DNA from 4 places in the Undibacterium sp. Xuan67W genome. Region 1 is predicted to be linked to each of the others. Evidence: predicted binding sites of a transcription regulator. Region 1 holds the regulator's gene; each other region holds the start of a gene.
The links. Region 1 encodes sigma-54, which starts transcription at its own class of promoters, with help from an activator protein. Its sites were predicted from a motif close to TGGCANGNAANCTGCTTT; they were not measured.
Positions count from the first base shown of each region.

Region 2: the regulator sigma-54 is predicted to act here: its motif matches at 4,259-4,276, upstream of ACO0LE_RS12420 (ammonium transporter).
Region 3: the regulator sigma-54 is predicted to act here: its motif matches at 6,329-6,346, upstream of ACO0LE_RS05770 (PEP-CTERM sorting domain-containing protein).
Region 4: the regulator sigma-54 is predicted to act here: its motif matches at 4,906-4,923, upstream of ACO0LE_RS16700 (THxN family PEP-CTERM protein).

Region 1 covers NZ_JBMPPN010000011.1:66,539-74,572, forward strand. Annotated here, with positions in the region: gene ACO0LE_RS11650 (monovalent cation:proton antiporter-2 (CPA2) family protein) at 1-419, opposite strand, end outside; gene ACO0LE_RS11655 (KpsF/GutQ family sugar-phosphate isomerase) at 539-1,564, shown strand; gene ACO0LE_RS11660 (KdsC family phosphatase) at 1,564-2,109, shown strand; gene lptC (LPS export ABC transporter periplasmic protein LptC) at 2,106-2,759, shown strand; gene lptA (lipopolysaccharide transport periplasmic protein LptA) at 2,779-3,357, shown strand; gene lptB (LPS export ABC transporter ATP-binding protein) at 3,359-4,099, shown strand; gene ACO0LE_RS11680 (RNA polymerase factor sigma-54) at 4,117-5,607, shown strand; gene hpf (ribosome hibernation-promoting factor, HPF/YfiA family) at 5,741-6,085, shown strand; gene ACO0LE_RS11690 (MBL fold metallo-hydrolase) at 6,395-7,192, opposite strand; gene ggt (gamma-glutamyltransferase) at 7,353-8,034, opposite strand, start outside.
Region 2 covers NZ_JBMPPN010000012.1:81,292-89,325, reverse strand. Annotated here, with positions in the region: gene scpB (SMC-Scp complex subunit ScpB) at 1-438, opposite strand, end outside; tRNA gene ACO0LE_RS12435 (tRNA-Met) at 808-884, opposite strand; gene ACO0LE_RS12430 (NUDIX hydrolase) at 1,138-1,704, shown strand; gene ACO0LE_RS12425 (YbfB/YjiJ family MFS transporter) at 1,749-2,936, shown strand; gene ACO0LE_RS12420 (ammonium transporter) at 3,006-4,208, opposite strand; gene aat (leucyl/phenylalanyl-tRNA--protein transferase) at 4,403-5,119, shown strand; gene ACO0LE_RS12410 (arginyltransferase) at 5,119-5,841, shown strand; gene ACO0LE_RS12405 (quinone-dependent dihydroorotate dehydrogenase) at 6,010-7,053, shown strand; gene ACO0LE_RS12400 (aldo/keto reductase) at 7,136-8,034, shown strand, end outside.
Region 3 covers NZ_JBMPPN010000004.1:273,640-281,673, forward strand. Annotated here, with positions in the region: gene ACO0LE_RS05750 (amidase) at 1-1,540, shown strand, start outside; gene ACO0LE_RS05755 (substrate-binding periplasmic protein) at 1,686-2,477, shown strand; gene ACO0LE_RS05760 (GMC family oxidoreductase) at 2,505-4,106, opposite strand; gene ACO0LE_RS05765 (helix-turn-helix domain-containing protein) at 4,431-5,447, shown strand; gene ACO0LE_RS05770 (PEP-CTERM sorting domain-containing protein) at 5,516-6,271, opposite strand; gene ACO0LE_RS05775 (PAS domain-containing protein) at 6,483-8,034, opposite strand, start outside.
Region 4 covers NZ_JBMPPN010000021.1:66,636-74,669, reverse strand. Annotated here, with positions in the region: gene waaF (lipopolysaccharide heptosyltransferase II) at 1-906, shown strand, start outside; gene ACO0LE_RS16715 (bifunctional enoyl-CoA hydratase/phosphate acetyltransferase) at 935-2,359, shown strand; gene ACO0LE_RS16710 (acetate/propionate family kinase) at 2,356-3,561, shown strand; gene ACO0LE_RS16705 (acyltransferase family protein) at 3,597-4,619, opposite strand; gene ACO0LE_RS16700 (THxN family PEP-CTERM protein) at 5,090-5,887, shown strand; gene rng (ribonuclease G) at 6,057-7,517, opposite strand; gene ACO0LE_RS16690 (Maf family protein) at 7,536-8,034, opposite strand, start outside.

The sequences.
Region 1 (8,034 bases):
AGCATTTTGGACACAATGGCCGTCGATGACATCGCTAGGGCGCCACCCAGCGCAAATGCTGCTTCCCAGCCGATGTGAAAATAATGCGGCAGCCAGTAGCTCGCTGCCAGGCCAAAGCCGATACTGGTTGCGATGGTGAGGACGACCTGCGCCAGCCCAAGTCCAAATACGGTATTGCGCATTGACATTAGTTTGGACAGAGAAAATTCCAAACCGATAGAAAACATCAAAAACACTACGCCGAACTCAGCGAGTTCTTCTGTGGTTTTGCTATTTTGTGCCAGACCTAATCCAAATGGACCGATGAGGATGCCAACCACCAGATAACCTAACATGGGAGGTAATTGCAGCATGCGGAAAGCAACTACCCCAAGAACGGATGCTGCCAGCAAAAGTAGTGTGATATCCAGTGCATTCATGGTGACTATTATTGCTTAGTTGTTCAAAAAAACGAACAATATTCACCTTCCAGCAACTTTATCTGGACTCAATTAACTGGCAGAGTTTTTGCTTACTCAATTTCGTTTATACTTTGGGAATGAGTACTTCTAAGCTTATTTCCTCCCCCGTCGCTCCAGAAGCGGCAACAAGCCGGGCATTGCAACTGGCCTGTGAAACCCTGCAAATTGAAGCCGACGCGATACAGGCAATGCAGGCCAGGCTGTCTGATGATCATGGCGCTGCTTTTGCTGTGGCAACACAACTGCTGCTGCATTGCCAGGGGCGTGTGGTTGTCTCCGGTATCGGTAAATCTGGCCATATTGCGCGTAAGATCGCTGCCACTTTTGCGTCTACCGGCACGCCCGCCTTGTTTGTGCATCCGGCAGAAGCTGCGCACGGCGATCTGGGCATGATCACGCCACAAGATGTCTTTATCGGTATTTCGTATTCGGGCGAGGCGTCTGAATTGATGTCGATTTTGCCCATTATCAAACGCCTGGGTGTCAAACTGATCACGATGACGGGTAATCCGGCCTCTAGTCTGGCGAATCTCGCTGATGTGCACCTGAATGTCTGGGTCGCGAAAGAAGCCTGCCCCCTAAATCTAGCTCCGACTGCCAGTACGACGGTCACTCTGGCGCTTGGCGACGCTCTGGCGGTCGCGGTACTCGATGCGCGCGGTTTCCGCGAAGAGGATTTCGCCCGCTCTCATCCCGGCGGCGCTCTAGGCCGGCGGCTGCTGACACATGTGCGTGATGTGATGCGTACCGGAGATGCCATTCCTCAAGTGTCACCGGATACCAGATTAACAACAGCATTGCTGGAGATTACTAAAAAAGGCATGGCGATGACGGCCGTGGTCGATCAGGATCAGCGGGTTGTCGGTGTGTTCACCGACGGTGACCTGCGTCGTTTGATGGAGACTGTGCAGGACTTTTCAAAAATCAGCATTGCTGATGTCATGCATAAAAATCCTCGCAGTATTCGTGCCGAACAACTGGCCGTCGAAGCGGTCGAAGTCATGGAAACACATAGAATTAACCAATTACTGGTTGCCGACGAGAGTGGCAAATTAGTGGGCGCTTTACATATCCATGATTTGACCCGGGCCAAGGTGATTTGATGAGTCACGCACGACATTCCACAGAAAATGCGGTTGCCAAAGCGTCGGCAGTGAAGCTGATGATTTTTGATGTTGATGGTATTTTGACCGACGGCAGCCTGCATTTTGGTCCCGACGGTGAAGTCATGAAGACCTTTAATGTCCTTGACGGGCAGGGCATCAAGTTATTGCAACAGGCCGGGATCCACACCGCGATAATCAGTGCACGACAGTCCGCCATCGTCGCGAGGCGTGCTGCTGATCTTGGGATCACGCATGTTAAGCAAGGTATGCACGACAAAAAGACGGCGTTTCTGGAGTTGATTTCTGAGTTGAATCTGTCACCGGAGCACTGTGGTTTTATTGGCGACGATGTCATCGATCTGCCCGTGTTGACTAGAGTTGGCTTTGCTGCCAGTGTGCCGAACGGGCATGACGAGGTCAGAGCAAGGGTTCACCATGTGACAAAAGCGACTGGCGGTGCTGGCGCGGCGCGTGAAATTTGCGATTTCATTTTACGTGCACAAGATAAATACGAATCAGCACTGGCGACTTATCTCACATGAAATATGCATTTTCCTTAGACCGTTTTCGTATCTGGCTGGCTGTTGCTGTGCTGGCGATGATTGCGCTTGGCAGTTTCTGGGTATTAGAGGTATTGCGGCGAAATGATGATGAGGGCAATTCGCGTTCTTCGGCCCGGAGTGAGCCTGATTATTATGTAGAGAAATTTAATTTCATTAAATTATCGAACGATGGACAGGCAAATTTCCACGTCGCAGGTGACCGGTTGACGCATCATCCTCGTTACGATAACTTTGAAATTCAACAGCCACGTATTAACAGCTTTGACGAAGACAAAACCCCGGTCACAATTCGGGCGGATAAGGCAGTTGTTGAGCAAAAAAACTCGCAAGGACAAGCATCACAGCAGACGCCGAGAGAGAGTGATGAAATTCATTTGTATGGCAACGTGAATATAGAGCGCCCCGATAGTGCAACGGCAAAATTCATGCGATTGCAAACCGAATATCTGTTGCTGCTACCGGATGTGAATACGATGAAGACGGATAAAGCCGTCGCCTTATACACAGAAAGATCAGAGACGCATGCGATTGGCATGATCGCGAACAATGCGACACAGGAAGTGCAGTTGCTCAGCAAAGTTCACATGCTCATCGATCGTCCGCATTCTAAGCGGACATCAACTAACTAATCACGATGGAGAGCAAATAATGCGCTTTCAATATAAAGAAATGAGATGCCTGAGTCATTGTGCCATGCTGGTGATCGGCATTTTTTTCATGCCACCTGCAGCATTTGCGGAAAAGGCTGATAGCTTGAAGAAGACAGCAATCAGCGCTGAACACCTGACTTCAGACGGGAAAAAAAGTACCTCAACGCTGCTTGGCGAAGTCATTCTGGTACGCGGTACGTTGCTGGTAAAAGCCGATCGTGCCGTTGTGACAGAGGCAGCTGACGGACACCAGACATCGGTTCTGTATGCCAATGCTGGCGGTCGTGTGTCGTTCCGTCAAAAGCGCGATGGTGGCCCTGATTTATGGGTTGACGGCTATGCCGATAGAGTTGAATACGACGATAGATCCGAGTTGGTGAAATTTATTTCCAAGGCGAAGATTCGCTATCTGGACGGTAAAAATGTAACCCAGGAACAGGAGGGCGAATACCTCTCCTACGATAGCATCAATGATGTCTTCGTTGCGACTAACAGCTCGTCTGGAAAACAAGTCCCTGGCGGTGGTCGTGTTACTTTGATTTTAGAACCTAAAGCCGATAAGCAAACCAAAGAATAAGATGAGCACTTTATTGATCAAAGGTTTGCAAAAGCGTTACGGTGCGCGCCAGGTAGTGCGCGATGTGTCGCTTGAAGTAAAGAGTGGTGACGTTGTCGGTCTGCTAGGACCGAACGGTGCGGGCAAAACCACATCGTTTTATATGATCGTCGGACTGGTCCCCTCTGATGCCGGTGAGATCAATGTGGATGGTGTGGATATCTCCCGCTTGCCGATCCATCAACGTGCCGTTCTCGGCTTATCATATTTGCCGCAAGAGGCATCGGTATTTCGTAAACTGACGGTCGAGGACAATATCCGTGCGGTGCTGGAGTTGCAAAAGGATGAGCAGGGCAAGTTTCTGAATTCAGCCGAAATTGAGAAACGTCTGGATACATTGCTGGCCGATTTGCAGATTGAGGGCATACGTGAGAATCAGGCGCTTTCGTTGTCTGGCGGTGAACGTCGCCGGGTAGAAATTGCCCGGGCACTGGCAACGAATCCTCGCTTTGTGTTGCTGGATGAGCCCTTTGCAGGTGTTGATCCGATTGCGGTGATTGAGATTCAGCGCATCGTACGCTTCCTGAAAGAACGCGGTATTGGTGTGCTGATTACCGATCATAATGTGCGCGAAACTCTGGGCATTTGCGATCACGCTTACATCATCAATCAAGGTGCGGTGCTGGCGAGTGGCAAGCCGGAAGATATCATCACGAATGAATCCGTACGCAGGGTTTATCTGGGAGAGCATTTCCGCATGTAGCGGGAAGCGAGATGATGATGAAACAAAGCCTGCAACTACGTACCTCACAACACCTAGCGCTTACGCCGCAATTGCAGCAATCAATTCGTCTTTTGCAGTTATCCACGCTGGAATTACATCAGGAGCTGGAAAATCTATTAACTGATAATCCCATGTTAGAGCGGGTTGATGACCCCATGGATAATGCAGTGCGATTGCTGGCCGATGGCGCAATTAGCACGACAAGCAATAATTCAGAATCTGAATTTGCAGTACAGGAAGTCGGTGCCGAGACTACCGCTCCAGTTGCTGACAGCAGTGATAACACGGAAGTTGCTTCATCTGCGGATAGCACCAGCGCCAACGAAGAAGAGTGGAGCTTTGATGATGTGCCGCTAGGCAGTAAGTCCTCAGAGGAAGAAGATGGACGTCCGCAATTAGAAGCTGCGCAAACCAGTTTGCGCGATCATTTGCTGGAACAGATGCGGCTGAATATTCGCGAACCGCGTGATCGTGCTTTAATTGAACTGATGATTGATGCGCTGGATCCCAGTGGTTATCTCATGGAGACCTTGGATGAAATTCATGCGAGTTTGCCACTTGAACTATGTGTAGAACCAGAGGAATTATCTTTCGCATTAACGATGCTGCAAAGCTTTGATCCTGCCGGGGTTGGTGCGCGCACCCCATCGGAATGTCTGGCTCTGCAAATCAAACGCTTACCTAAGATTCCCTTCGTAACGCGTCGCCTGGCGCTGAAGATTGTTGAAGAACACATCACGTTGTTTGCACAGCGAGATTTCAATAAACTGAAAAAAATTCTCAATTGTGATGATGAAGATTTGCGCGAGGCGCAGGTAGTGATTCGCCAGTGTAATCCTAAGCCAGGTGCGGATTTTGCAGCGGCTTCATCAGACTATGTCGTCCCTGATGTAATTGTCAGAAAATCAGCGAACGGCTGGCAGGTTTTGCTGAATCAGGATGTCATGCCCAAGCTCCGCGTCAATAGTATGTATGCCAACATCATGAAACAAAATCGTGGTGACGGGACGATGGGATCGCAGTTGCAGGAGGCGCGCTGGCTGATCAAAAACATGCGACAACGCTTCGATACCATCTTGCGCGTTGCACAAGCGATAGTTGAAAGACAACGTAATTTTTTCACCCATGGTGCGGTTGCGATGCGCCCTCTTGTTTTGCGCGAAATTGCTGATACACTAGGTTTACACGAGAGTACTATTTCTCGTGTAACGACTCAGAAATACATGCTTACCCCGCATGGTATGTTTGAGTTGAAATATTTCTTCGGTAGCCATGTCGCGACGGAAACGGGGGGAGAAGCATCTTCCACCGCGATACGTGCACTCATCAAGCAGTTGATAGGAGCAGAAGACCAGAAAAGCCCACTCTCTGATAGCAAAATTGCAGACATGCTGGGTGAACAAGGCATGGTCATTGCGCGACGCACTGTTGCCAAATACCGTGAAGCCCTAAAAATTCCTCCAGTAAGCCTGCGCAAATCCTTGTAATGAACACCTGTAATTTAGTCTTGTAACTAAGCCTTGAAATTACGTTTTGTATTGCTATATATAATTTAGCTCGATGCATCAGAGCAAATGCTGAAGAAATTTATAGCGAGTAACATCACCATAGGAGCGTAGTATGAATCTCACCATCAGTGGACATCACCTCGAAGTAACTCCTGCAATACGTGAACATGTACAAAACAAGCTTGAGCGCATCAGGCGACACTTCGATCAAGTCATTGATATCGCCGTCATTCTGACGGTAGACAAGCTCCGGGAAAAGGAAAAACGGCATAAAGCAGACATCAATCTGCACATCAGTGGTAAAGATATCCACGTAGAAAGCCTGGCACACGACCTCTACGCTGCGATCGACCTCCTCATCGATAAACTGGACAGACAAGTCATCAAACACAAAGACAAAATTCAAGATCATCAGCACGACGCCATCAAACATCTGCCAGACCCGGCGTCGGTGTGAGTCATCAAGTCCGGTGTTCGTAGCCGGTACAATAAAAAGGACGCGTCAAGCGTCCTTTTTCGTTGGATACACGTTGAGTACACAAAACGAACGGTGGCTTATAACCATCGACATCGAATCCACAGGCTGGATGCGGCTTCCAGAAGCTTTTTGCCCCAGAAACCCCACGGGATATGCGGATTGGGTTTTGTTAACGTCTAAAAACTCTTTAACCGATATGTCATGGAATCGCTTACTCCTACATTTTCTCAGTGTCTCTGTGGTGAGAGGTCTTAGTTTTTGCGTAAATCCTAATGATATAGAGATTGTTTATACGGCTAACTTCTGCCCGTGAAACCGATAGTGTTCCTGGGTAAATAAATCGATCCCGCATTGCAGGTTCTCTACCCAGTCCAGAAAAGCATGAATTGCTTCTCGCCCGACGAAATAACGTCCGTGCTGCGGTACCATCATCGCAATATCCATACTTCTGACCATGTTTGCCCACAAACGGCAGACTTTATTTGACACCATGTAACGTTGATGAAACCCCCGCATGGCTGGTAACTGATCTAAAAATTCCTCCTTTGTCGTGATGGGTTGACTGACATCACGTGCGTCTACCATTGATGCCCCCATATCACCTGAGAACAAGATTTTGGAGCGGCTATCGTAGAACTGAAAGTTACCTTCGGCATGCAAGAAATGTGCGGGAACAGCATGAATAGTCGTAACACCCATAGGAATAGGCATACCTTCGTCCGGGATGCCGACAATTCTGCCGTCTGAGCGGTTCAGATTGCAAAAATGCGGTACAAAACGCGACCATAGCTGCGATACATAGAGCTGGCATTCCGTACTGAACAACCACTTATCCAGAGCGCCGATGATGTCCGGATCCTGATGTGATGCAAAAAGGTATTTGAGATTTTTCTTGGGTAAATAGCGTTGCACCGCTAATACCAGGCTGTTATAGGTAATATTGCCAGACGGATCAAGCAGGGCACCTTGTCCGTCTGACACAATCAAAAATTGGTTCGCTTGTACCGCGTTATCGCCGGCATCCTTGACGAGATCATTGAATATCAGACAGATGTGATGAGCGTCTTTATATAATTCTATGGCCACTACGATCTCCAGAGGGAATAGATATTTTCCATCGGGCAATTGTAGTGGGCGAGGGCTCTCTGGAATTGCGTTAGATCAGTAAAGCGCTTGATTCATATCAAGCGCTTGCAAGTGGTGCTGCTTAATGATGGCTGGTGCCATTTGCGTGATCAATGAAGATTTAATAACCCAAGGTTTTGCCGTCTGGATTACGCGGATCGGAGTAGCCGTCGAAGCCATCGGCACCGATTTGTATGATCTGCGTCCGCCCCATGGCAGGAGAGATTTTTAGATTGTGACCTTTGAGTTCTAAGATGCGTAAGGTGTCCACGCTGATGCCCCGCTCTGCGCGCATCTGATCGGGCACCCACTGATGATGGATCCGCGGCGTAATGGTGGCTTGTGCGACGTTCATGCCATGGTCAATGACATTCAAAATAGTTTGCAGGGTCGTCGAGATAATACGGCTGCCTCCCGGACTGCCGGTTGTCATGAATGGTTTTCCATCCTTCAGGATAATCGTCGGAGACATTGAGCTGAGCGGACGTTTATAGGCAGCGACGGCATTCGCATCGCCGCCAATGAGACCGAATGCATTTGGTGTTCCGGCCTTCACTGAAAAATCATCCATTTCATTGTTTAAGGTGATGCCGGTACCTGCCGCGACGATACCGCTGCCAAAATTCAGGTTTAAGGTGTAAGTCGTGGCAACTACATTGCCGTGCTGATCGGCGGTCGCAAAATGCGTGGTCTGATCACTCTCGTATGGCGTGACATTGCCCGGCTTGATTTGTGCGGACGGCGTAGCGTGATCGGCGTTGATTTTTTTGACGAGCTCGTCGGCATACGCCGTTGAGGTCAGC
Region 2 (8,034 bases), on a different contig from region 1:
AGGCACATCTCTATGCCCTATCGTTTCTATCCAGCCACGATCTTCTAATGTTTTGATCATCTGGGAGGCCACAGTAACACCGCGAATCTCCTCTATATCACCACGCGTCACAGGTTGACGATAAGCGATAATCGCCAGCGTCTCCAGCGTTGCTCTTGAATATCTGGGAGGCTTTTCAGGATTTAAGCGATCTATATAAGCACGCATCTCGGGACGGCTCTGAAAACGCCAGCCAGTAGACAAGCCCACCAGCTCAATACCTTTGTCCGACCAGTCAATACGCAAATCTTCCAGCATCGATTTAATCGTATCAGCACCAACTACTTCATTGGAATCGTCACTGTCCTGAAACAGTTTTTTCATCGTATTGACGGTAAGCGGCTCATGCGCGCATAGCAAGGCGGTTTCGAGAACTCGCTTGGCCTCAGCAGTATTCATGCAAACTCTTTAGCACATTGATTAGTTGATCTGATGAAGCATAGAACGGCACTGAAAGAAGCTCTTCAGCCAAAACCTGTTCTTTAATTTATGTCACTCTATAAGGTGACGGATGCCATCTAGGCGAACAATTACTGTTTGGCATTAACCAAAAGGATCATTGGTTATGCGTTCATTTCGCTGCGTGCATTTCATCACCGGATCAAGATCATTGTGCACTAGCGCACCACCAAACCGATCCAAACCATGATGAAACTTATTAAGCAACTTCGACACTGGATTGTAGTCCAGAATTTCGACTCAAATCAAAGAATAATCATCCGGCTAATAAAAAAGCCACGTTAATACGTGGCTTTTTTATTGTAATTCTGGTTGCGGGGGCAGGATTTGAACCTACGACCTTCGGGTTATGAGCCCGACGAGCTGCCAGACTGCTCCACCCCGCGTCTGAGAAACAAGACTATATCCGACTTTGCTGCTTTGCGCAATGACTTTCTCAGTTTTGTCTGTGCATCGCCGATGTTACACGCAAGTTTCCGGCGTTTTATGCGCACCTATACCACGCCTGAATTTGCCCTGGGATCGACAAAAATGACATCCTGATCTGGAGTGATACACTTAGGCTTGAATTACACTTCGCTCATCCGGTCGCGTACTTCACTTATGTTAATCCCTTCACCCAATTCCACTGTTTGTGCTATGAAATTTTGCTCCGAATGTGCATCGCCTGTTGTGATCGAAATCCCCGCTGACGACACTCGTGAGCGCCATGTCTGCCCCAGTTGCGGCACCATTCATTACCAGAATCCCAAAGTGGTCGTCGGCTCTATTCCAGTATGGGAAAATGACGGCGAAATACAGATACTCCTGTGCAAGCGTGCGATCGAACCGCGCTATGGGTATTGGACCTTGCCAGCAGGATTCATGGAGAATAATGAAACCACCAGTCAGGCAGCGCAAAGAGAAACCGTTGAAGAAGCCGGCGCCAATATCGCACTACATGAATTGTTCTCGATTCTGAATGTGCCGCACGTACATCAGGTTCATTTATTCTACCGGGCGACCTTGCTCGATACCAACTACCAAGCTGGTACCGAGAGCCTGGATGTGCAACTATTTACGGAAGAAAATATCCCCTGGGATGACATCGCCTTCCCAACAGTGAGTCATACCCTGAAGTTCTTCTTCAAGGATCTCGCACTGGTGAAGCAAGGCGGCGAATATAGCTTGCACGAACACGACATCTTTAAGCCGATGCGCAGCTAATTCAGTATTCACCACCTTCCCGTCATCAGCACAAAGAGACCCAGATGAATCCACAAGCTGAACGCATTAAAGCATTAAGTGCGGGTGTCTTCAGCTTGATTCTTGCCGTTGGCATCGCCCGGTTTGCCTACACGCCACTGTTAACAGTTATGCAGCAACAAGCAGGGCTGGGCATTTCTGCCGCCGGCTGGCTGGCGACATTCAATTACGCAGGCTATCTCAGCGGCGCATTGATCGCCTCCCAGATCAATGACTTACACCTCAAGGACAAACTCTACCGGACCGGCATGATATTAGCGGTAGTCAGCACGATCATGATGGGATTAAGCAGTAACCTCGTTATATGGATTATTTCCCGCTATCTTGCTGGATTATGCAGCGCTGCCGCTATGTTACTGGGCACTGGACTGATATTAAACTGGCTCATCCGGCACAACCACCGTAGTGAATTAGGTATTCATTTTTCCGGCCTGGGATTAGGTATTGCAGGCTGCGCTGCCGCAGTCGCACTCATGAGCCAGTCGCTCGACTGGCGCCAGCAATGGTTTGTGTTTTCTGCGATCGGATGTGTTCTGCTGATACCCGCACTACGCTGGCTGCCAGCACCAGATAGCAGTGCGCTAACGACCAGTGGCAAAGCGATGGAAGACAATCCACCTAGCGCTTTATTCTTAAAAATATTCATGGCAGCTTATTTTTGCGCAGGTGTGGGCTATGTCGTCAGTGCAACCTTTATTGTTGCCATCGTTGATCGCCTGCCCGGCTTAGCTGGAAAAGGAACCTTGGTGTTTTTTGCCATCGGCATTGCGGCAGCTCCCGCCTGCATCATCTGGGATCTGGTCGCGCGCAAAGTGGGAGACCTGAATGCATTATTGCTTGCCGCGATTCTGCAAACCGCCGGAATTTTATTACCCGTCGCGGTTGGCGGCCTCAATGCGGCGATCGCTGGCGCACTGCTGTTTGGCGGTACTTTTATCGGCATGGTTAGCCTGGTACTGAGCATGGCAGGTCGCTACTATCCGACGCGCCCGGCGAAAATGATGGGCAAAATGACGATTTCCTATGGCGTGGCCCAGATCATCGCACCTGCGATCACCGCCTGGTTCGCCGCACATCAAGGCGGCTATGCATCGGGTTTATATCTGGCGGCTGGCGCGATGATATTCGGCGTCGGACTATTATTTGCCTTAAAAGCCTTAGAAAATCGTGAGCTCAGGCAGCTAGCGGATTAATCTCGATCTGGCTTACACGCAGTTCCATCAACAGCTAATGTCAACGCGCCAGCAATACTCTCACCGAGGCTACCAACTCGTCTCACGCTCCGCTGTCGAGCTGATCTTATGAATACTCAGGTCCGCCCCTTCAAACTCCTCCTCAGGCTCCAAGCGAATTCCAACGATTTTTTTTAATCCACCGTAAATCAGCACACCGCCAGCAGCAGCGATGGCAACACCCAGCAACGTGCCGATCAACTGCGACATCAGGCTAACCCCACCGATACCACCCAGACTTTTCAAACCAAAAATACCGGCGGCAATTCCACCCCATGCACCGCATAATCCATGCAAAGGCCAGACACCCAGCACATCATCTATTTTCCATTTATTCTGCGTCCAGGTGAACATCACCACAAAAATTGCTCCCGCAATGCCGCCCGTCATAAGTGCGCCAAGAGGATGCATTAAATCGGATCCTGCACAAACAGCAACCAATCCGGCTAAAGGCCCGTTATAAACGAAACCAGGGTCATTTCTGCCCAGCACCAATGCAACCAAGGTTCCGCCAACCATGGCCATCAAGGAATTGATTGCAACCAGCCCATTCATCTTATCCAAGGTTTGCGCACTCATGACATTGAAACCAAACCAGCCCACTGTCAGCACCCAGGCGCCTAATGCCAGAAAAGGAATACTAGAAGGAGGATGCGCGGCAATAGCACCATTTTTCATATAGCGACCACGTCGCGCACCCAAAAGAACGACCGCTGGCAAAGCTACCCAACCACCAAACGCATGCACCACGACAGATCCGGCGAAATCATGAAACTCTTCTGAGAACATTGCCTTCAACCAAGCCTGAATACCAAAACGTTGATTCCACGCAATACCCTCAAAAAATGGGTACAAAACACCAACCAGCAAGGCGGTAGCAACCAATTGCGGGTAAAACTTGGCGCGTTCAGCAATACCTCCTGAAATAATTGCCGGAATCGCGGCAGCAAAGGTCAACAGAAAAAAGAATTTCACTAACTCAAAACCATTTTTTTCTGCCAAAACGTCAGCCCCGGCATAAAACTGGATACCATAGGCAACCGTGTAACCAATAAAAAAGTAAGCAATAGTCGATACGGCAAAATCCACCAAAATTTTAACCAAGGCGTTAACCTGATTTTTCTTGCGTACCGTTCCAAGCTCTAGAAATGCAAATCCGGCATGCATCGCTAAAATCATGATTGCGCCTAGCAAAATAAATAAGGCATCTGCGCCGCTTTTATGTGCGTCCATTACAAAAATCTCCCGATAAAAGTGCATTTTTAAATGAATAATGCACCTTAAAAGCAAAATTTATTCCAATTCGGTGCAAAATTTAAGTCCATGATTTATATAAAGAATTTTTCTGTGATTTTTTACCTCATAAGATCTGCACCAGAAAATGGCGTTTTTTTGGTGCAGTTACCAATCCGCTGCCAGGCCGTAGCATGATTCCTTGGCTAGAGGTTGATACGCCGTTTCCTGATGTTGAAACGGCGTTACTAGAAAAAGACGGCGCAGCAGGATTGCTGGCGGCTGGTGCAGATTTATCGGCCGAGCGATTGCTGGACGCCTATCAACACGGCATCTTTCCCTGGTTTTCAGAGGGGCAGCCTGTTTTATGGTGGTCTACTGATCCGCGCATGGTATTAAAAACAGCCGATTTCAAGTTATCCGATAGTCTGAAAAAGACACTCAAAAAAACCGCCAAAGATCCTCGCTGGGAATACCGCTTCGACAGCGCATTCGAACAAGTCATGCGTGCCTGTGCCGCACCACGCCGCGATGGCGCCGGCACCTGGATATCGGAAGAGATTATGGCGGGGTACTGCGCCCTGCATGCCGCGGGCTACGCTCACTCGTCCGAAGTCTGGCTTGATGGCGAGCTGGTTGGCGGTGCTTATGGCGTTTGCATAGGCCGCATGTTTTACGGCGAATCGATGTTTGCAAGAGTCAGCGATGCGTCAAAGATCGCCCTCGCCCATCTGGTATTTTTCTTACGTGAAAACGACGTGGAAATGATAGACTGCCAGCAGCAGACCGCGCATCTGGCGTCTCTGGGCGCCAGGCCGATCAGTCGCAGCGATTTCATCGCTCACCTGCAACATGCAATTTGCCTGCCGCCTATTTTGAGCTGGACGCCGATTACCTGGATGAATAAGTAGTGACTCAACTCAACGAATTACCATTTTCCAGCATACAGTTTTATGCAACCGCACCCTATCCATGCAGCTATCTGGATGGACTGCAAGCACGCTCGCAGGTTGCGGCTCCCGCGCATTTGATCAATGCCGATACCTATTCCGAATTAATCAAAAACGGTTTTCGCCGCAGCGGGATTTTTATTTACCGCCCTCATTGCGATACCTGTCAGGCCTGTACGCCAGTACGTGTGCGCATCCGTGAATTCACTACCAATCGCAGTCAGCGCCGCGCTCAAAGCAAGCACAGCAATCTGGTAGCCCGTGTTGCATCACTCACCTATTCGCACGAACATTACGAGTTGTATCACCGCTATCAAAATCAACGCCATGCAGGTGGCGGCATGGATCACGACAGCCGTGATCAATATGCGCAATTTTTATTGCAAAGCCGGGTAAATACACGTCTGGTCGAGTTCCGCGACGAGCAGGATATTCTGCGCATGGTGAGTATTATTGACATCCTGAGTGATGGCCTATCGTCGGTTTATGCTTTTTATGATCCGGACGATCACGCCGCATCGTACGGCACTTTTAACGTGCTCTGGCAGATCAAACAGTGTCGCGAGCTGAACTTAGCGTATTTGTATCTGGGTTACTGGATCGCCGCCAGTCCAAAGATGGCATACAAAACCAACTTCAAGCCACTGGATGGATTACTACAAGGACACTGGCAAGCACTTTAATCAGGTCGTAGCAACTCGGGCGACACATCCCAATTCGCATGCGATCTACCCGAAACCACGAATACCTGTCACCGCAACATATACTGGGTGATGTATGTTTTTAATCACCATATATAAATTGCGGAATCAAGCCTATTTTTACCTATACTCCCCCTAATTAATAAAATCATGCCTGATAAATTATTCTATGCCTTAGCGCGGCCGCTACTCTTTTCGATGGACGCAGAAGAGGCGCACAACTTCACTCTACCCGCCCTGCGACGCTCGGCAGCGTTGGGCCTGACCAAACTCATTGCCAAACCCGCCAGCGATCCACGCACGGTCATGGGCATTACCTTCCCCAATCCGGTTGGCCTAGCAGCAGGCCTCGACAAAGACGGTGCGTATATCGATGGCCTGGCGAGCCTGGGTTTTGGCTCGATTGAAATCGGTACCGTGACACCCCGTGCGCAGGCAGGCAATCCTAAGCCGCGCATGTTCCGTCTACCCAAGGCCAACGCCATCATCAACCGCATGGGATTTAATAATGGTGGCGTTGATGCCTTCGTCAACAATGTGCAGGCGTCGCGGTTTTATCAGGACAAGCAAGGCGTCCTGGGGCTGAATATCGGTAAAAATGCCGATACACCGGTCGAACGCGCTGCTGACGACTACCTGCTCTGCCTGGCAAAAGTCTACCCCTACGCCAGCTACGTGACGGTCAACATCTCATCACCGAACACCAAAAATCTGCGCCAGCTGCAAGGTGCCAGCGAAGTCGATGCCCTGTTATCACAACTCAAAGACGCGCAACAACGACTCGCCGACCAGCACAAACGTTATGTACCCCTGGCATTAAAAATCGCTCCTGACATGGATAGCGAACAAATCAAGAACATCGCCGAAGCGCTGTTACGTCACAAGATCGATGGCGTCATCGCCACCAACACCACAATCACCCGCGATGCGGTCAAAGGTCTTGAGCACGGAGAAGAAGCTGGCGGATTGTCAGGTGAACCGGTGTTCGAATTATCCAATCAAGTGATACGCGCACTCAAATCCGAGCTTGGCGACACCTTGCCGATTATCGGTGTCGGCGGCATTTTTTCCGGAGAAGATGCGCAAGCCAAAATGCGCGCAGGTGCTGCCTTAGTACAGGTATATTCAGGCCTGATTTATCGCGGCCCGGCACTGGTCAGGGAGTGCGCTGCAGCTTTGCGCAATTCACGCTAAAGTAACTGGGTTTTCTGTACCGACCTCCCCCTCTGTGCGGAGCCAGATAACCCTCATTCCTCCCATCACGACTCTCTTATTTATGCAAACGACACAACTCGGCACCAGCAACTTACACGTATCCAAAATCTGTCTAGGTACCATGACTTTCGGCGAGCAAAATAGCGAAGCCGACGCCCATAGCCAGCTTGACTATGCCTTGGAACGCGGCATTAATTTTATCGATACCGCCGAGATGTATCCAGTCATGCCACGTGCCGAAACCCAAGGCTCCACCGAGCGTTACATCGGCACCTGGCTCAAAAAATCTGGCAAGCGCAAAGACATTATTCTGGCTACCAAAGCAGCAGGCCCGTCACGCGGCTTCGGCTGGATACGCAATGGGGATACGGACCTTTCACCTGCCAACATCCGAGCCGCCGTTGAAACCAGCCTGCAACGACTACAAACCGATTACATTGATCTGTATCAACTGCACTGGCCAAGTCGCAATGCACCAATCTTTGGGCAAAAATCCTTCGACCCGGCGCTGGAACGTCCGTCGGTAGCGATCGCCGACACATTAGGCGCACTCGACGAACTCGTCAAAGCAGGCAAGATCCGCCAGATCGGCGTATCCAACGAAACCGCCTGGGGTGTCGGCGAATTCGTCAAGCAAGCCGGACAACAATCCGTTGCCCGTATTGTCTCCATTCAAAATGCCTACAACCTCGTCAACCGCAGCTTTGAACAAGGTCTGGATGAAACCTGCTTCCGCGAAAACGTCGGCCTGCTTGCCTACAGCCCGCTCGCTTTCGGCCAACTTACCAATAAATACAATGAAGATGCCAGCGCCGCTGGCCGACTGACACGCTTTCCGGCAACCTGGAGCCCACGCTACATGCGCCCGACTGTCTTCGAGGCCAGTCGCCGCTATGCCGAACTGGCCCGCACCCACGGGCTGACGCCAACGCAACTCGCCCTCACCTGGTGCTACTCACG
Region 3 (8,034 bases), on a different contig from region 1:
GAATCGCAGATATAGCTGGCACGCGGCAGCTGGTGTTGTGGGGTTTTGTGTCATGCAATCGGTGTGTGCGGCATTACCTGAGCGGGATGATCTGGTGAGCTTGTCTCAGCAAATGCAGCAAGGTAAGCAAACGGCGGTTGGTTTATTGGATCGCTATACGCAGCGAATTCAGCGCCAGAATCCGGCATTGCATGCGGTTATTGCTATGAATCCTGAGGCCAGATCGCAGGCGCAAACGGCAGATCAGAAAAAATCACATCGCTTGCCTTTGCAAGGTATCCCGATTCTGATCAAAGACAATATCGATGCGGCAGGCATGCCCACCACAGCTGGCTCTCTGGCATTGGCAGAGAATGTCGCAATAGCAGATGCTCCGCTGGTCGCGCGTTTGCGCGCAGCGGGTGTGGTGATTGCAGGTAAAACGAATCTCAGCGAATGGGCGAATTTTCGCTCGACGACGGCGGCCAGTGGCTGGAGCAGTGTTGGCGGACAGGTGCGTAATCCTTATGCGACCGATCGTAGTCCTTGTGGCTCCAGCTCTGGCTCAGGTGCTGCTGTTGCGGCACGTTTGATTCCTGCGGCGATTGGCACCGAAACCGACGGCTCTATTGTTTGTCCTGCTGCTGTCAATGGCCTGGTCGGCGTGAAGCCGACTCTGGGACTGGTGAGCCGCTCGGGAATTGTGCCCCTCAGTCATAGTCAGGATACCGCCGGGCCGATGACCTTGACGGTACGTGACGCCGCATTGTTATTGAATGTCATGGCCGGTAGCGATCCGGCAGACGCGGCGACCAGGGATGCTGATCGTTTGCGTACTGACGACTATACGATGGGCTTCAGTAAGACCGGCTTGCAAGGCAAGCGGCTGGGTGTTGTGGGTAAATTAGTCGATAGCTATGATGCACAGACTAAGGCGGTATTTGAGCGGGCATTAAAGACGCTGAAGTCGCGCGGTGCGATCATTGTCGATCAAGTGGAATTACCTTATCTCGATTATCTGGAAAAAGATGAATTGACGGTGCTCTTATATGAATTTAAGGCCGACCTGAATGCTTATCTGGCTCACACACCGGCTAGTGTACAAACGCGCTCGATGGAACAGGTGATCGCCTACAACAAGCAATATGCGGACAAGCTGATGCCTTATTTCGGCCAGGAGCTGATGGAGCAGGCACAGGCAAAAGGCGACCTGAACACACCGGAATACCGCGAGGCAAGTACCCGCCTGAAACAACGCGCGGGTAGTGAGGGAATTGATGCCACACTCAAAAAGTATCAGTTGGATGCCTTGATCGCACCAACTACCGGCACGGCCTGGGCGATTGATTACAAGGCAGGTGACGTGATCGAGGGCAGCGCCAGTTCACCCGCTGCGATTGCCGGCTATCCTCATATCACGGTGCCGATGGGCCTCAGTAAACAATTACCGGTGGGACTTTCATTCTTTGCCGAGGCCTGGAGTGACGCCAAATTATTGAAACTGGCATATGCCTATGAGCAGGCAAGACCCGCTTTGCCCGCACCTAAGATCGCTAAGTAAAACCTTATAGCGCGGGGAATCGGCTTATTTGCCACCATTATTCTGCACAAATTTTTTCGTATTTTCTTAGATATAGGACAGAAAAAGGCATAAGCTGTTGCTAATGACATTATCTTTGTGGATCTGGTTTTTCACAGTAACTCATATGCGCTTTTTTTTCCTGCTCTGTACTTACGCCAGCATGCTCGCTCTATGCAATCATGCTGTAGCGGTCGAGAAAGTAGCAGTTACTGTCTTGATGAGCGAGGAACTGGATGAAAAGAATAAAGTGGTTCCATTGTCGCCCGATATTCTGAATTTGTTTTCGTATCTGGAAAAAAACAGCGGTTTGCAATTTGACGTCCAACGCTACCCTTGGTTGCGTGCGCTAGAGAACGCTTATCGGGGCGACGGCGTAATTTTTGGAATTTCAATAACGCCGGAGCGGCAAAAGCTACTCCGTTTTTCTGAGCCCTTGTTTGCTGACCAGGTCGTATTAGTCAGTCGTTGTGATAGTGTCTTTCCGTATTCGGCTCTTGCCGATCTGCGTGACAAAGTCATTGGCGTTGCCCGCGGGGCGAGTTATGGCAACGAGTTTGATCAGGCAGCCAATAAAGTATTCAAGGTGGAATACGATACCAATTCGAACGCAGCGCGTTTGAGAAAACTCTATACCCGGCGTATGGACGCGATCGTTTTTTACAGCAGATCAGTCGCGGCTCAACGTCTGGTCGCCGAAATTAATGCGATTGCTTATACAACGCTGGGAGCGGATCAGGCCTCGGGAAACGCTTTTTGTGTATTACCGAAACCGATTACGTCGGTAGATATCCATTTTGCCATACGAGCAGATGCTGACCACGGCGTGATGGCTAAACTGAATGCGGCAATTTCGCGCGGCAGGGCGAGCGGGGAACTGACCAGAATTTTTTCAGAAAAAACTGGTCTTTCCAAGTAGTAAAAAGCCTATCCCGTACAGCGCCTGTTAAGCCGGTTGCTGGCGTAGCAGATCGGCTGCTTTTTCCCCTATCATCATTGTCGGTGCATTGGTATTTCCGCCAATGAGTGTTGGCATAATAGAGGCGTCCACGACACGCAATCCCATTAAACCATGCACCCGCAACTCGGGATCGACGACGGCCATTGCATCAATTCCCATTTTGCAGGTGCCTACAGGGTGATAAACCGTGTCGCTGTATTGCCGTAAGGCGGCGCGGATATCGTCATCGCTTTTGACCTTGGCGGTTTGAAAATCGCTGGTGCGCATGGATGCGAGTGCAGGCGCATCCATGAGCTGGCGAGTGAGTTTAAAGCCTTTCAATAAGGTCTCGATGTCGTCCGGATGTTCCAAAAAGCGCGGGTTGATTAGTGGGGCTGCCAAGGGATCTGTATTTGCCAGGCTTAATTCGCCAATGCTCTTTGGACGTAACAGACAAACATGACAGGAGTAGCCATGCCCTAGATGGAGCTTGCGGGCATGGTCATCAATCATAGCCATGACAAAATGCAGCTGTATGTCCGGTGCGGGTAGGCCGGGATCTGTTTTCAAAAAGCCGCCGCCCTCGGCAGCATTGGAAGTAATCATGCCGCGGCGCTGGGTCTTGTATCGCCAGGCTTCTTTGGCTAAATGCGCTGAGCCACCGAGTGAGATGCCGACCAGGTCCGTGCTGCGGGAGCGGTACTTGAAGACAAAGTCAGGATGGTCTTGCAGATTCCGCCCTACACCTGGCAAGTCATGGACCACGGGAATTCCCATTGCCTGCAGGGCTTTACCATCACCTACGCCGGACAGCATCAGAATTTGCGGGGTTTGCAACGCACCCGCAGCCAGCAGAATCTCGCGCCGCGCACGGAGGCTGCGCCGCTGACCATGCTGGATAAATTCAACACCCACGGCTCGTTTTCCTTCGAACAGAATCCGTGTCACATGGCAGCCGGTTTCCACATTGAGGTTCGGGCGTTTGCCCATGTGCGGATGCAGATAGCCGCGAGCGGCACTCCATCGTTCTCCTTCGTGTTGGGTCACCTGATAAATGCCGACGCCTTCCTGATCTTCACCATTGAAATCGTTGTTAATCTTGAAGCCAGCTTGCTTTGCAGCTTCCAGGTAAAGTTGCTGAAATGGATTGTCAGAGCGCAGATCACTGACGCGTAAAGGACCTGACTGTCCATGCAGGGCGCCGCCGAGACTGGCGTTATTTTCTGAGCGTTTGAAGTAGGGCAGCACGTCATCAAATGACCAGCCCGTATTTCCAAGCGATGCCCAGTGATCATAATCCCAGCGATGGCCACGGATATACACCATGGCGTTAATTGCAGAGGAGCCGCCTAAGGTTTTGCCGCGGGGCTGGTAGCCACGACGATTTTTTAAACCTGGCTGAGGTAGTGTTTCAAATGCCCAGTTATTTAGTTTGGTGGGCAACATGGCGACCACCGCGAAGGGCGTTTTCACCACCCAGCTATCGCCGTCATTGCCAGCTTCTAATACAGTGACAGTAGTATCGGGATCCTCTGTCAGCCGACCTGCAACGGCACAACCTCCCGCCCCACCGCCAACGACGATGTAATCTGCTATTGCTTCACTCATGTTGTCTCGTCCTATGGATCAATTTATGTGTAAATGATGGCGTCTTGTGCGCATGCTTCGTTAGCGGACTTGTTGCGTCGCAATATTGATGCTTCAGCGAAAGCCGTGTACGTTAGAGCGTATCTTATTTCTAAACGATAGTGGTTGTAAGGACATTTGCTGCCAACGACTGCGGTATTGATTTTTAATCTCGGGAACCTGGGTCTGTTAATACATCACCATCAGCATCACCTTCAACCCCAATCGAGTGATGCACTTATTCCACAAGACAGGGTGGCAAGGTGCGAGCCATCACTATTGTCGGTACAGGATGTGATTTTTCCTATGCATCCGTTTTCGGGCTTATTTGCGATCGGTCGCGAACAGCAGTGGTGTTTGCATGAGATGTTTCCTGCATTTTTTACGAGCGACAACAATCAATCACCCGTTGCCGCAAGAGTTAGTTATATCCAGGCACGGGAGGGATTGCTGCAAGCGAGACGACGTGGTGGTGCAGATATTGCGCTATTGTTCGGCAGCCGTAAGTCCATCGCGCATCTTGGCGACATGGGGGCGGGCATGCTGGCTCAGCCTAATCTGGGGCGTGCATTGGCATTTGGCCTGGAATATCAGTTGATTGCCGGATCTATGTTGCAACTCACCTTGGAGACTGAGGCGATTGATATGAGTGAGGTGCGTGAGGTGAGTGAAGTGCGGCAGGCTGCACTGGTATCGCATGCCCTGTTTGATGATCAGGAATTACAAGATTTTCTGGATGTTGACCATCTGGCGACTGCGCTGAACGCCGCACGTCAGTTACCTTGCAAAAAATTCTTTCTCAGCCGTGTTGAATTACGCGGTAATTTACAAGCGAGCCGGTCCATGCTGGAAGCTTTCTTTGCCTGTCCGGTGTTTCTCGGTGCGGATAGCAGCCGCATGGTGTTTTCAAGCGCGATGCTCGATATTCCATTGTCAGGGTGTAGCGATCACGCACAGCGCATTCAAGATGCTTGCGACAGAGAGTTGGCCGACATTGGCGTCTTGGGTAAACAAAGTCTGATACGCAAACTGGTTGCCATGCAATGTGAATTTTTTAATGCGCAGGACATGGCATTTGCCCTGGGATTAAGTCCGCGATCCTTACACCGTTTGTTAGTACGGGAAGGTACTTCTTATCAGCATGTGACCGAGACTGTCAGAATGGAACGGGCAAAGCGCTTATTGGTCACGACATTAAGCATGGAGGACATTGCAGAGAAGCTTGGATACTCGGATGCACGCAGTTTTCGCCGCGCTTTTCAGCGCTGGACTTCGCTCACACCCTCCGAGTTTCGCCTCAGGCGCTACGAGTCCGGAAACTGAATACAGAAAGAAAAAACCCGACATCTTGCGATGCCGGGTCTTTCCTGTCGAGGGTGATTCTGTCGTGATTATGCTGCGTTTTTGCGTTTGCGCAGAGATGCCAAACCAGCGATGCCCAAGCCTAACAATGCCAAGCTGCCTGGTTCTGGAACGTCTGTTGGTGGAATGCGTGCACCGAAACCGTCAAGGTAAACATAGCCAGCATGACCGCCGTATGGGCAATCAGATGCTAACAAAGTCAGTGTGAAATCATGACCAATGGCGTTCAAATCAGCCAGGTTAATACTTTCAACAATCCAACCGCTTGACAGCCAGCCACCAAAGCTCGTCCAAGTTACACCAGAAGCACCACCACCGATCGCACCAGCAGAGCTGTAGGCACGGTTAACGATTGTTGTATGGGTTGTATCATCTGTCAGTGTTAGAGAAAAGTAGTCAGAATCTGTCAACCCATGTGAACCTTGCAACACAGCATCCCATGCGAAGTAAATAGCGTTATCTGTGTAATTAGTAACTGTCTGACGCAAAGTAGAAACCGAATAGTTACTGATATTATCGTTTGCGCGAACAGAGTAGTTACCTGAGTAAACACGGTTTGCACCAGTAATAGGATCAACACCACCAGTCATGATTGTATTGTTTGAAGGACCACCATTAAATATTGACGGGTTTGCAGGTGCTGCTGGAGAGCCTGTCCAAGTGCCACCGCCGCCAGTCCAACCAGACAAGTTACCAGACTCAAATCCACCGTTTGTAAAGCCTGTTGCATATGCGCTACCTGCGGTCATTAATGCCAGACCTAACGCTAATACTGTTTTCTTCATGATATCCATTCCTTTAACTATAAATTATGATGTGAAAAAACCAACAACGCAGGTTTATAAGCAAACACCGTGCCATTAAATAATTTCTTTATAAATCATATGGTTATAGATGTTATTTCAATGCAACATGAGTTCTTGTAAAAAAGCTCGACAGCCTGCTAAGTTGGCTTTATTGCTGAATTAAAATGGAGGTAGTTACTCTGTTAAGTCACTATTTATTTGATTTGATCGGTGCTGGTACTGCAAAGAACTCACACGAAAACTGGGTCCCAGATTCCGGTCCGGTCGTAAAACCCAATTGACCATTCATTTTTTCGACTAATGTCTTGGTAATTGGCAGACCAAGGCCGGTACCGCCCTGACGACGGGTGTCGGTGCCGTCTGCCTGAGTAAATGGCTCGTAAAGATGGCTCTGGAACTCGGGTGGAATACCTGGCCCTTTGTCACTGACCGTGATGCGATAGCCTGATTGATCGTTGCGCCGGATCTCCGTGATCTCGATATGGACTATTTCACCTTCTGGCGAAAATTTCGCAGCATTTGACAGCAAGTTTGCCATGACCTGCATTAGTCTGTCGGGATCTGCTAACACCCAGGCAGACTCAATATTTGCGACAAACCGCAGATTCACTTTCAGTGCTATTGCGTACGCTTGATTTGCCTCGACCGCGCTTGCCACCATACTGGTCAGATTGACTGGTTCGGACTTAAATCGCATTTTTCCTGAAACTAGCTTATCCATATCAAGGATATCGTTGACCAGATCGATCAATCTCAGGCTATTGTTGTGAGCGATTTTGATGAGTTGTCCCGCTTTCTCCGGCAGGGAACCCGCGATGCCGGAGTCAAGTATGCCCAAGGAGCCACGTATCGAGGTAAGGGGCGTACGTAATTCATGGCTGACTACTGAGATGAATTCCGATTTCAATTGGTTGATGCGATGGCGTTCGCTGATATCCATGGCAAAAACAACCCACTCGCTGAGGGAGTTTTCTAAGTGACAAAGACCGACCAGAACTGGTATGTCGTGACCGCTTGGATGTTTCAGAGTGACCTCGAATGGCGCGGTTGTTCCTGCATTGACCAACTCGGCGTAGGCGTGTCGGCATACAAGGATGTCTGCTTCCGACAGAAGTGATTCCCAGATTCGTTTCCTGCTCAGCAAATGTTCGCGGGTATGCCCACAAAGCTGGGCGAAGACGTCGTTGACATCGTTTAGTTGACCGTTCTCACCACCTTGCGCAATACCGATAAGGCTGGAATTAATCAGGCGTTGTAAACGTTGCTCGCTCTGTTTTAAGGCATCCATGGTGCGTCGTTGGTCGGTGATGTCCTCCATCATCCAGACCGTGCCACGGACGTAATTTTCTGGAGGCAATGCGCGGCCGGCAATCCTAGCCAAAAACGATTCGCCGGTTATTCGCTTGACACGCCATTCGATTTCAACCGGCTGGTCCAATTGCAGACGTGGAATAACCTGAGCGCCAAAGGCGTGATAGTCGTTCTCGTCTGCATAAAGGAATGTCGTTTTTTTTCCTATCATCGCCAGTGCGTCGTCGAATCTACATAAATCGGCCAGCACTTTATTGGCGCGGATGATCACGCCGTCACTGACAAACATAATCCCGACCGGCGCATTATTAATCAGGATATCGAGTTCCCTCGCCAATAGTTTGTACCGATCTTTGCTTGCCTGTAGCAATTCCTGATTGACGCGCAACATCTCTTCACTTACTTTGCGCTCGGTGATGTCAATGTGTGTG
Region 4 (8,034 bases), on a different contig from region 1:
TTGCGGGCGATGGCAGAGGTCGATACGGTACAGGAGACGCCGTTTAAGCATGGCGCATTGCAGTTGCGTGAGCGTTGGCGTTATGCGCGACAACTGCGTCAGCGTCATTATGTTGCGGCCTATATTTTGCCGAATACCTTAAAGTTTGCGCTGATTCCGTGGCTGGCCGGTATTCCCCGGCGCATTGGGTACAAAGGCGAGAGCCGCTACGGCGTGATTAATGTGATGCATCATGATGACCCTGTCTCACCGCGGGCGATGGTGCCGTTTTATGCGGCATTAGCTGCCGAACCTGCGCCACACATCGCTATGACTTGTGCGCGTCCTTCGCTCATTGTGAGCGAATCGCACATCGTAGCGACTTATATGCAACTCGGTTTATCGCGTGAGCGGCCGCTCATCTGTTTTGCGCCGGGTGCTGAGTTCGGTAATGCGAAACGCTGGCCGGCAGCGCATTTTGCCAAACTCGCCGCGCAGATCGCCGTAACCTATCCTGCAACACAAATCGTCTTACTAGGCTCGCCAAAAGACAGTCCTGTCTGTGATGAGATCAAGTCCTTATCGCTGTCAGTTCTATCCATCCATCAGCTTGCCGGCAAGACCAGCCTAGATCAGGCGATTGCCTTGATTGCCAGTGCCTCTGCCGTGGTGAGTAATGATTCTGGCTTGCTGCATATCGCATCGGCGCTGAACCGCCCCGTCATTGCCCTGTATGGTCCGACTGATCCCGATCATGCACCACCGTTTTCCGACATTGCCTATTCCCTTTCTTTGCGCCTTAACTGCGCACCTTGCAAACAGCGAGAGTGTCCATTGGGGCATCAGGACTGTATGCAGAAAATGACCACAGAGATGGTCTATCATCCGATTTCTGCGATCATGTCATCGCACCAGAAATCTCATTGAATGTCTCATCAGATAGAGAAAGTGGTCTATGAACACCGTGGTCTATCAAGAAAATAATCAGCCGGCTCAGATATCGAACGTTGTGTATGACGATATCTATGTCGGGCAGACGGCGACTCAGACGCGCACGCTGAGTGCTGCGGATATTCAGGCTTTTGCCATTGTTTCAGGTGATATGAATCCTGCGCATATGGATCCTGAGTATGCCGGTCACACACTATTTCATGGTGTGATCGCTCACGGTATGTGGGGCGGTGCCTTGATTTCTACTGTCTTGGGAACGCAGCTACCTGGTCCTGGCACGATCTATCTTGAGCAACAGCTTCGCTTCTCCAAGCCAGTCAGAATTGGCGATACTTTAACGATCTCGGCTACCGTGATTGCCAAAGAGGATGAAAAAAAACGAGTGACACTGGATTGCCAGATCATGAATCAGTTCGGAGAAAAAGTCGTCTCCGGTAACGCACTGGTTATTGCTCCGGCGGAGCGGGTTAGCAGACCGCGAACGCAGTTACAAACGATGGCAATGTTTGATCTCGGTGTTCGTCAGCGGCACTTGGTTGACAGTGTGCGGGATCTGTCCGCGGTGCGCTGCGCCGTGGTTCATCCTTGTGACGTTGAGTCCTTAAAAGGCGCGGTGGACGCTGTCAGCCATGGATTGATTATTCCGGTCATCATCGCTCCTCTGGTGAAATTGCAAGTGCTTGCTCAGGAGGCAAATCTGGATTTGAGCGGCATGGAATTAATTGATGTCGTGCATAGTCATGCGGCAGCGGATAAGGCAGTGGAGCTGGCGGCAGAAGGCAAGGTTGAGGCTTTGATGAAAGGCAGCTTGCATACGGACGAATTGATGGGTGCAGTTGTTCGCTGTCTTACATTGCGAACCAAGCGACGACTGTCGCATATCTTTCACCTTGATGTACCGATGTATCACAAGGTCTTGCTGTTGACGGATGCGGCGCTCAATATTGCACCGGATCTGATGGGTAAAGCTGATATTTTGCAAAACGCGATTAATTTTGCTATCGCGCTCAATATCACAGAACCTAAGGTTGCCTTGTTATCGGCAGTCGAGACAGTTAGTCCAAAAATCATCTCGACCATTGATGCGGCAGCACTTTGTAAAATGGTGGATCGTAAGCAAATCACTGGCGGAATCGTCGATGGGCCGCTGGCTTTTGATAATGCGATTTCGGCGAATGCTGCGCGTATTAAGGGCATCGATTCTGTTGTTGCGGGAGATGTTGATATTTTGATGGTGCCTGATATAGAGTCTGGCAATATGCTGGCCAAGCAATTTGAATATTTGTCTGGCGCGTCGACTTGTGGTGTTGTTGTCGGCGCCCGCGTTCCTATTGCTTTGACCAGTCGCTCGCAGGGCAGCGCCTCGCGGGTCGCATCCGCCGCACTGGTCAAACTGCTGGCACATCATTACCGGACTGTTGCACCATGAGCGACGCGATCAAGCTTATTTTATCGGTCAATTCTGGCTCTTCTTCGATCAAATTTGCCTTATATCCATGCGAACAAGGGACGGTAGAGGCCGCAATATTGACTGGTTTAGTCGAAGGACTAGAGCCGCAAGGTATCGTTAAGGTAACTATTCGCCGAAGTGGTGAGTCGTCCATCAGTACGCGCATTGACATCCCTGAAGGAGAGGATCGTTTCGCCCGTACGCTGACTGAATTACATCAGCTTTTGCAGCACTATGCCGGTGACGTATCGATACTCGCAGTTGCACATCGCATTGTGCATGGCGGTGACCGTTATTCCCGCTCCATCCGTTTAGGCGACGAAGACATACATTATTTACACGGCTTAGATTGCCTGGCACCCTTGCATCAGCCACATAATCTCGACGGTGTCATCGCATTTCAGAATGCTTATCCCGGTGTTCCGCAAATTGCGTGTTTTGACACTGGATTTCATGCTGATTTACCTGAAGTCGAGCGTACGCTGGCGCTGCCTAAAAGGATTCGTGAGCTTGGTGTCCGTCGCTATGGATTTCATGGTTTGTCGTATCGCTATGTTGCGGGCTGTTTGCATGAGCATTCGCTACGTTCCAGACGACGCGTTGTCATGGCTCACCTCGGCAATGGTGCCAGCTTGTGCGCAATGTACGATGGTCGGAGTCGGGCGACGACGATGGGATTTTCCGCGCTTGATGGATTGATGATGGGGACTCGTTGCGGTGCGCTGGATGCTGGTGTCATTCTTTATTTGTTGCAGAAAGGGTGGACTGCGACACAACTGGAATCCAGTTTGTACAAAGAATCAGGTTTGTTAGGCGTCTCGGGTATTTCAGCCGATATGCGGCGCTTGCGAGCGTGTGAGGACTTGCAGGCAAAAGCGGCGATTGATTTATTTACACACCGCATTGTGCGGGAGATCGGGGCAATGACGGCCTGTGTCGGTGGCATCGATTTGCTGGTTTTTACTGGCGGCATTGGCGAGCATGATGCTGTATTACGTCAACAGGTTTGCGAGCAACTTAGCTACCTTAATCTGCATATCGATAGTGCAAAAAATGTTGCTGCACAAGGAGATGCGATCGCTGCAGTTCATACCGCAAGCAGCCCGGTTGAGATCTGGGTTGTCCCCACCGATGAAGGACGCATTGCAGCGATGGATGCGGCGGAAATTTTGCAGGGTTAACTGTCCGTAGTTAGTCTTGATAGGCTTGGAAAGACTCAGGCAGATGTGTTTTTTAAACGCCATGCTGGTGGCGTGAATAAATATCGCAGTGCGCTCAGCGGTTTTGTTTGACTACCGCGATATACAAGCACCGGCAATACGATCCCCGCACCGACGCCAGCTAGTAGATGTGTCGCCACATCGTCAATATGTAAAAATTTACTCAATATAATTCTGACGCCACTCGCTGCGAGTATATGCATCAGATAAATCGGCATGGAATATTGCCCTATTGTCGCCAACCATACAGCGGTTCCTGTTTGGCTGAGCCAGACCGACAGACTACTGACTAAAACGATTCCAGCGCATGACAGGGCTATGAGCAACACACTCGTATCGGTGTAGATCAGGCGCAAGCGATGATGAAAGATGTACTGCAGTGTTCCGAATAAAATCAGACTGCCGAATACCCAACTGCCAGCTCGATTTTCTATCCATCGCAAGACTGTAGTGACATTCATACCTAAGACGAAAAAAATAAAATAATTCGCTAGATAGTCAAAAGGAAAAGGGAGTGCTACATACAAGTGCAGCACCCAGAACGCGAGTGCCGACACCAAGATGACACCTTGTTGCCTGACCTGCTGCTGACGATTTACCAGTACAGCAAGGCCAAAGATCAGGAAGAGAACATATAAAAACCAGAAATGCGCACGGGGCATCCACAGTAAGGATAAGACATCGCCCAAGCTAGTTTGCGAGTTCGTATAGCGAGATAAAAATACCTCAATGAATCCCTGCAACAGAGACCAGATTAGGTAAGGATAAATAATCGTACTAAGTTTGCCGCGCATGAGCTGCATGCCACCGTATTTGTTTAATGACGGCAAGAAAAACAAACCAGACAAGAAAAAAAACAATGGCATATGAAAGCTGTAGATCACACTATCGATCCGCATGTAGCTCTCTTTGTCTAATGGCAAACCGGCGTTCCACGCGCCACGTGCGACGTGTGCATAAACGACCAGCAAGATACCGATTGCCTTGGCGTAGTCAGCCCAGTTATTTCTATTGGTCATAAGCAAAAATTTGTTATTGAGGGGCAGGATTTATGCACAATTAGGCTGGTAAATGTGTTCATGCCACGACGCAGGATCAAAACTCCCGCCTTATCGTACGTCGGCAGATTCATTCGCACTCCTAATTCATTGTGCGCAGACCTTGGTGTTTCTACAATGCTATATTTGTTTTATGAAAGTATCCGACCATCAAACTGTCGCACTATTTTACAGACCATTTGCGTCTGCTTTACTCTCCGTAATATTTCTACTCTGTATTCAAGCATAAAAGGCGACTCGGAAAAGGTGGAACGATATATGCATGATTGACTGAGGTGAGCGATCGGGCCAGTTTATCCGTTGTTCTTGAGAGGACTCTAAGCATCGACAAGTGCTGTCACGGTAAATTGTTGTTGCTCCAGATGGTCTGAATTTTGACATTGTTTGATGTGGTTTTAACTGTATGTTAATTATGTTAAAGGAGATCAGAGATGAAAAAAATGATGATGACATTGAGCTTGCTGACTAGTTTGTTGTTGGCTGGCATGGCTCAGGCTACTTTAGTAACGCAATGGAAATTTGATCAAAGTTCCACCTGGAATTCGGCAACTTTTTCGGCAGGTGGCGGCTCAACCTTACAAAATGCTAGTGTCATCAGTTGGGGCGGCACTCTGGATTTTCACAACAACACCGGTAACGGTACAAGCTCGCGCAGTGGCCTTGAAATTACAAACGGCAATATTCTCGGCGGCACTGTCGTAACAAACGGCTCGGCGGCTGTGACGAACACGATTACCCATTACAACAATACACTCAGCGGTGCTTATGCGACTTTAACCAACGCTGTTCTCGATACGCTGTTGACGCTGACTCCCGATTTGCCAAACCCAGGAGCCGCTTTGCCACCTGACCTAATTTCCTTTGCGATTCACTTTAAGGAGACACCTAATCAGGCAAATTGCGGCTTTATCACGACATCGCTATGTGATGATATTTTTGTGATTGACAGCGGTGCTTTGAATAACAGTTTTGTTTATGACGGCTTTACTTATTATGTCAGCGCATTTGAAACTACGAACAAATTGCAGCCACTTCCGGCTGCGACTTGTGCGGTGGCTGGCGCTGCTGCAGGATGTCTGGGATTTCAAACGGAGGAGGGCAAATTTACACCAGCGATATTTGCATTTGTGATTACTTCGACGCCGGTACAAATTCCTGAGCCAGGTTTGCTCGCCTTAATCGGCATCGGACTGTTAGGATTGTTCCTGAGTCGCAAGCAGTCGAGCTAGTCGTTTGTGTTTGACCGGTTTGAGAAATACTGAAGAATTTTAGTCAGATTTTCACTAAGCTGCGCAGAGGAGTTTTAACTGAATTTCAAATGGAATCGCGCGGTATTGATGAGGGTTGTAGAGGTTTTTTCTTCTGTAGCCCGCATCAATACTGCGTTTTTCATTCTGACTACATCAGAATGATGTCGTACTGCTCCTGATGAAACACATTCTCGACTTGCAGTGAAATCGGCTTACCAATGAAATCACCGAGCATGGCTAAATGCTGTGACTCTTCTTCAAGAAACATATCTACGACGACTTGCGACGCCATGATGCGGAATTCTCTTGGATTGAATTGCTTGGCTTCGCGCAGGAGTTCGCGCAAAATTTCGTAGCAGATTGTGCGTGCAGTTTTGACCTGGCCCTTGCCGCTGCATGCCGGGCAGGGTTCGCACAGGATGTGCGCCAGCGATTCCCTGGTGCGTTTGCGGGTGACTTCGACCAGACCTAATGCAGAGAAATTAGAGATGGAGAGTTTAGTCCGGTCACGTGACAACGCTTTATTCAACTCTGCCAGAACCGCTGTTTTATGTTCTTCATTCTCCATATCGATAATATCGAGAATGATGATGCCGCCAAGATTGCGTAATCGTAGTTGGCGAGCGATGGCGTGAGCTGCTTCGAGATTGGTTTTGAAGATGGTGTCATCGAAGTTCCGGCCTGCGACGAAGCTGCCTGTGTTGACGTCAATGGTCGTCATGGCTTCGGTCTGATCAACGATCAGGTATCCACCGGATTTCAGATCGACGCGACGCCCCAGAGCGCGCTCAATTTCTTCTTCGACACCGTATAAATCGAAGAGTGGCCGTTCGCCTGTGTAATGCTGGAGTTTCGGTAATACCGATGGTGTGTACGTAGTACCGAACTCAACTAGCATCTGATAGTTTTCACGCGAATCGACCTGAATACTTGCAGTCTCTTCGTTCACAAAATCACGCAGTACTCTTTGTGCCAGATTCAGATCCTGGTAGAGCAGGGTTGTGGGCGGCTGAGTTTTTGCCATCTGGGTGATATTCGCCCATGTCCGTCTCAGATATTCGACGTCGGATTTCAGATCTTCGTCAGAGGCATCCTCAGCCATGGTTCTGACGATGAATCCACCTTTTTCATCAGGCTGCTGCAAACTTAGCACTTTGGCGCGTAGTGCTTCACGCTCGGCTTCATTTTCGATACGCTGTGAAATGCCGATATGAGAATCTTGCGGCAGATAGACCAACATGCGGCCTGCAATAGAAATCTGGGTTGAGAGCCGTGCGCCTTTGGTGCCGATCGGATCTTTGATTACTTGAACAGTAATCGACTGACCATCGAATAACAGTTTTTCAATCGGTGTCAGTACATTGCCGCCTTCTTGCGAACGTGCGTCCCAGATATCGGCGACATGCAAAAACGCAGCGCGCTCTAAACCGATGTCAATAAATGCGGATTGCATGCCGGGCAGTACGCGTACCACTTTACCCAGATACACATTGCCAACCAAGCCGCGTGACAGTGTGCGCTCAATATGAAGTTCTTGTACTGCACCTTGAAAAATCAAGGCAACCCGAGTTTCTTGCGGGGTGATGTTGATGAGGAGATTTTCGCTCATAGATCAATAAGATGCCAATTAGGGGATATGAATACCTGCTTGCCTTAACAGCTGGGTCGTCTCAAATAAGGGTAAGCCCATGATGCCAGAATAACTGCCACTGATGTGGGAAATAAAGCGCGCAGCAGATCCCTGGATGCCATAGCCACCGGCTTTATCATAAGGCTCGGCGGACAGGCAATAATCTGAAATTTCCTGTTCGGATAAAGTCGCAAATCGGACCTCAGATCGCTGAGTGAGGTGCCAACGCCCTTGCGTGCTGACGACTGCAATACTAGTCAGGACGGCGTGCTGCTGTCCTGAAAGTTGGCTTAACATCGCACGCGCCTCATTGTGATCGGCGGGCTTGCCAAGAATCTGATCATGGATAACGACAGTCGTGTCGGCAGCGAGTACAGGGCGCATCGCTAGTCTGCGATGCTGCATGATGGTCCACGCAGCTTCAGCTTTTTCCTGCGTGACGCGGCTCACATAATCGTAAGGTAGTTCGTCTGGCAATACCTGCTCGGTGACATCG